DNA from 2 places in the Cronobacter turicensis genome. Region 1 is predicted to be linked to the other one. Evidence: predicted binding sites of a transcription regulator. Region 1 holds the regulator's gene; the other holds the start of a gene.
What was found. The regulator PhoB, encoded in region 1, activates phosphate uptake and scavenging genes when phosphate is short. The targets are predictions, from matches to a motif close to CTGTCATAAAACTGNCNNAT.

Region 1 (2,401 bases):
GGTCAGCTGGCTTATCTGGCGGTGCATATCATGCAGAAATTCGCCGGTGTCGATTTCGATATCGAGCCACACTCTGGGCTCGTCCGGCGCATCGCGCCACTGTTCGAGCTGCGCGGTGATAGACTCCAGGCTGCCTTTCAGTACCGCCAGCGGCTGGCTGACCGGCACCGGCAGGGCCGTGACGTCGCGCAGTTTGCCGTCGGCGAACTCCACCAGATAAACGCTTTTCTCTTTACCGGTTTCATCAAAGCTCAGCGCAATCGGCGAGCCGCTGTAGCGGATATGCTCGCAGCCCGCGACTTTCTGGGCGCGGTGAATATGCCCCAGCGCGATATAATCGGCGGGCGGAAAGCGGTCCGCCGGAAAGGCGTCGAGCGTGCCTATATAGATGTCGCGCACCGCGTCGCTTTTGGTGACGCCCACGGTGGTAAGATGGCCGGTCGCGATAATCGGCAGATTACGCTCGCCGCGAAGCTGGCAGGCGGCCTCATAGCTTTGCTGATAGTGCTGGCTGATGGCCTCCAGCAACTGCTGCTGTTTTTCCCGGCCCGACTGCCCGCTGAGGCTTCGCAGCACGTCGCGCGGGCGTAAAAACGGCACCGGGCAGAGCACCGCGCCCGGCTCGCCGTCGCGGCGGTATAATAACGTGGCCTGGCTTTCCGGCGTGAGCTGCGCGCTGGCGATGACCTGCGTGTTCAGGCAGGCCAGCAGCTCGCGGGATTCATTGAGCGTCGCCACCGAATCATGGTTGCCGCCAAGCACGATAAGCGGGCAGTTTGCCGCCTGAAGTTTGACGACAAAGCGGTTATAGAGCTCGCGCGCATAGCTGGGCGGCGCGCCGGTATCAAAGATGTCGCCTGCGACAATAATCGCATCTACCTGATGCGCCATTGCCGCCTCCAGCAGCCAGTCGAGAAAGGCTTCATGTTCGGCGGCGCGGCTTTTGGCGTAAAAATTTTGACCAAGATGCCAGTCTGAGGTATGCAGAATACGCATGGGATGCCCTGTGGCGAAAAAGCGAGAAGGGGATTATAAACATCCAGTACGGCGGGTGTCCTGTTTCGTCGCGCCGCCGGGTTTTACCGCACGCGCTGACAGGTCATCTTACGGTCATCTTTTTCATAAATCTGTCATAAATCTGACGCATAATGGCGCCGCATTACATACTGTTTACTTTATTTAACAGGGCGAATCATGGCGAGACGTATTCTGGTCGTTGAAGATGAAGCACCTATCCGCGAGATGGTGTGTTTCGTACTGGAGCAAAATGGCTTCCAGCCGGTGGAAGCGGAAGATTATGACAGTGCGGTGAATCAACTCAATGAGCCCTGGCCCGATCTGATTCTGCTGGACTGGATGCTGCCCGGCGGATCGGGGATCCAGTTTATTAAGCATATCAAACGCGAAGCGCTGACCCGCGAGATCCCGGTGGTGATGCTGACCGCGCGCGGTGAAGAAGAAGATCGCGTGCGTGGGCTGGAAACGGGCGCCGACGATTACATTACCAAACCGTTCTCCCCGAAAGAGCTGGTGGCGCGTATTAAAGCAGTCATGCGCCGTATCTCGCCGATGGCGGTGGATGAAGTCATCGAAATGCAGGGCTTAAGCCTCGATCCGTCATCGCACCGCGTGATGACCGGCGAAAATCCCCTCGATATGGGGCCGACCGAATTCAAGCTGTTACATTTCTTTATGACGCACCCGGAGCGCGTTTACAGCCGTGAACAGCTGCTGAACCACGTCTGGGGCACCAATGTGTATGTGGAAGATCGTACCGTGGATGTGCATATCCGCCGCCTGCGCAAGGCGCTGGAACACAGCGGTCATGACAGAATGGTACAAACGGTGCGCGGTACGGGTTATCGGTTCTCAACCCGTTTTTAAACCCAAAACAGGAGTGTGACGCGTGCTGGAACGGCTGTCATGGAAAAGACTGGTGCTGGAGCTGTTGCTGTGCTGTATTCCGGCGCTGGTGCTCGGGGCGATATTCGGCTATCTGGCATGGTTTTTACTGGCGGCGGTAACCGGATTGCTGGTCTGGCATTTCTGGAATCTGCTGCGGCTCTCCTGGTGGCTGTGGGTGGATCGCAGCATGACGCCGCCGCCCGGCAGCGGCAGCTGGGAACCCTTGCTCTACGGCCTGCACCAGATGCAGTTGCGCAATAAAAAACGCCGTCGCGAACTGGGTAATCTTATCAAACGCTTTCGCAGCGGCGCGGAATCCCTGCCGGACGCCGTGGTGCTGACCACGGAAGAAGGCGTTATCTTCTGGTGCAACGGCCTTGCGCAACAGCTTCTCGGCCTGCGCTGGCCCGACGATAACGGCCAGAACATCTTAAACCTGCTGCGCTATCCGGAATTCACCAGCTATCTGCGCGGCCAGGAGTTCAACCGGCCATTG
Region 2 (2,401 bases), 430 kb from region 1:
GGCGGAAGGCAAAGTCTTCCACCACATCCAGTGGCAGCAGAAGCTGGCGCGCAGCATTCAGATGAACCGCGCCACCTTTACGTCATCGGCCCGACGCGACGTCAACGCCATCGCGCAGCCGGACGACCATATTCCTGACGGCTTTCGAGGGTAAAGATGAAAAACGTCACTGACCTGATGATGCGCCTGAAGCGGCTGATGCCGCCCGACGTCACGCCCGCCTTTAAAACCGGCGAAGAGCTTATCGCCTGGCAGCAGGAGCAGGGGCGGATCCGCTCAGAGGCCATCGAGCGTGAAAACCGCGCGATGAAAATGCAGCGCACCTTTAACCGTTCCGGCATTCGTCCGCTGCATCAGAACTGCTCGTTCGATAACTACCGCGTCGAAAACGACGGGCAGATGAACGCCCTCAGTAAAGCGCGCCAGTATGTCGAAGCCTTTGACGATAACATCGCGAGCTTTGTCTTCGCAGGCAAACCGGGCACCGGCAAAAACCATCTTGCCGCCGCCATCTGTAATGAACTGCTGCTGCGCGGCAAATCGGTGATGATCATTACCGTCGCCGATATCATGTCCGCCATGAAAGACACCTTCAGCAGTCGCGAAACCAGCGAAGAACGGCTCTTAAAAGATCTGAGCAGCGTTGATCTTCTGGTGATCGACGAGATCGGTATGCAGAGCGAATCGCGCTACGAGAAAGTGATCATCAACCAGCTGGTGGATCGCCGTTCATCATCCAAACGACCGACCGGCATGCTGACTAACCAGAATATGGATGAGATGACCAAACTGCTCGGCGAGCGCGTGATGGATCGTATGCGCCTTGGCAACAGCCTGTGGGTCAATTTCAACTGGGACAGCTACCGCAGCCGCGTCACCGGTAAAGAGTACTAAACCACGCCGTTTTTACGGGGCGCATTTTCTGCGCCCCGGCACTCCCCTTCCCTGCCGTCTCGCTTGCGTTTTTATGCCACTACAGTGAAATCTTCGCTGTCATAAAATTTTCATAAAAGAAGCTGCTTTTCACCGTCTCTGCTCCCTGTCCATTACTAAACACCCTTTTCCCGCTCGCGCCCTGCGCTATGCCGCGCCACAGGCGTTGAGACACGGTTCAAAAATTTGCATTTCTAAACCTTGTCTGAACTGATCCACAGAAAGATGACGCTAAAATTGTACGAATATGACAGTAAAGTTATATTTCGCCCTTAAAAAAGCGGTTTAACGTCAACGGGCCTGGCGCCTTCGCTGCGAGGATGTGGTGTTGTCAGAGTGGCTTTCGGTACTTTTCTTTATCGCCTCCGTGGCGATTTACGCCTATAAGGCGGGTCGTAACACCTGGTGGTTTATCGCCACCCTGGTGGTGTTAGGGCTGTTTGTTATCCTGAATCTGACGCTGCTCGCCAGCAACTATTTCACCGGCGACGGCATTACCGACGCGGTGCTCTATACCCTGACCAGCAGCCTTACCGGCGCGGGCGTCAGTAAATACATTCTGCCCGGCATCGGGCTGGTCGCGGCGCTGCTGGCGGTCTTCGGGCTGCTGACGTGGATTTTGCGCCGCCGTCGCCATCTGCCTTATCACTTCGGCTACAGCTTCGCGGCGCTTATACTGGCGCTCGCCTCGGTGGACGCCAGCCCGGCGTTTCGCCAGATAACGGAACTGGTGAAATCCCAGACCGCCGAGGGCAGTCCGGATTTCGCGGCGTACTATAAAGAGCCGCAAAAGCGCATCGAGAACCCGCAGCTCAACCTGGTCTATATCTACGGCGAGAGCCTGGAGCGCACCTATTTTGACGACGAGGCATTCCCGAACCTGACGCCGGATCTGGGCGCGCTCAAAAACGAAGGCATCGATTTCAGCCACACCGCGCAACTGCCCGGCACCGACTACACCATCGCCGGTATGGTCGCCTCCCAGTGCGGCATCCCGCTCTTCGCGCCCTTTGAGGGCAACGCGTCCGCCTCGATGTCGAGTTTCTTCCCGAAGAACATTTGCCTTGGGGATATCCTGAAAAACTCCGGCTATGAAAATTACTTTATTCAGGGCGCGAACCTGCGCTTTGCCGGAAAAGATGTGTTCCTGAAATCTCACGGCTTCGACCATCTTTACGGCGCCGAGGAGCTAAAAGGCGTGGTGGCGGACCCGGCCTATCGCAACGACTGGGGCTTCTATGACGACACCGTGCTGGACGAGGTCTGGAAAAAATACGAAGCCCTGTCAAAAGCGGGTAAACGCTTTTCACTCTTTACGCTGACGGTCGACACGCACCACCCGGACGGTTTCGTGTCGCGCACCTGCAAACGTAAGAGCTACCCGTTTGAAGGCAAGCCGAACCAGTCTTTCAGCGCGGTGAGCTGCAGCCAGGAGCACGTCGCGGCGCTTATCAACAAAATCAAAGCC

Region 2: opgB (phosphatidylglycerol--membrane-oligosaccharide glycerophosphotransferase) is a predicted target of PhoB. The motif match lies at 991-1,010, and genes of this name have one in related genera.

The regions. Positions count from the first base shown of each region.
Region 1 covers NZ_CP165997.1:3,319,731-3,322,131, reverse strand. Annotated here, with positions in the region: gene sbcD (exonuclease subunit SbcD) at 1-996, opposite strand, end outside; gene phoB (phosphate response regulator transcription factor PhoB) at 1,195-1,884, shown strand; gene phoR (phosphate regulon sensor histidine kinase PhoR) at 1,907-2,401, shown strand, end outside.
Region 2 covers NZ_CP165997.1:3,749,270-3,751,670, forward strand. Annotated here, with positions in the region: gene dnaT (primosomal protein DnaT) at 1-154, shown strand, start outside; gene dnaC (DNA replication protein DnaC) at 157-894, shown strand; gene opgB (phosphatidylglycerol--membrane-oligosaccharide glycerophosphotransferase) at 1,262-2,401, shown strand, end outside.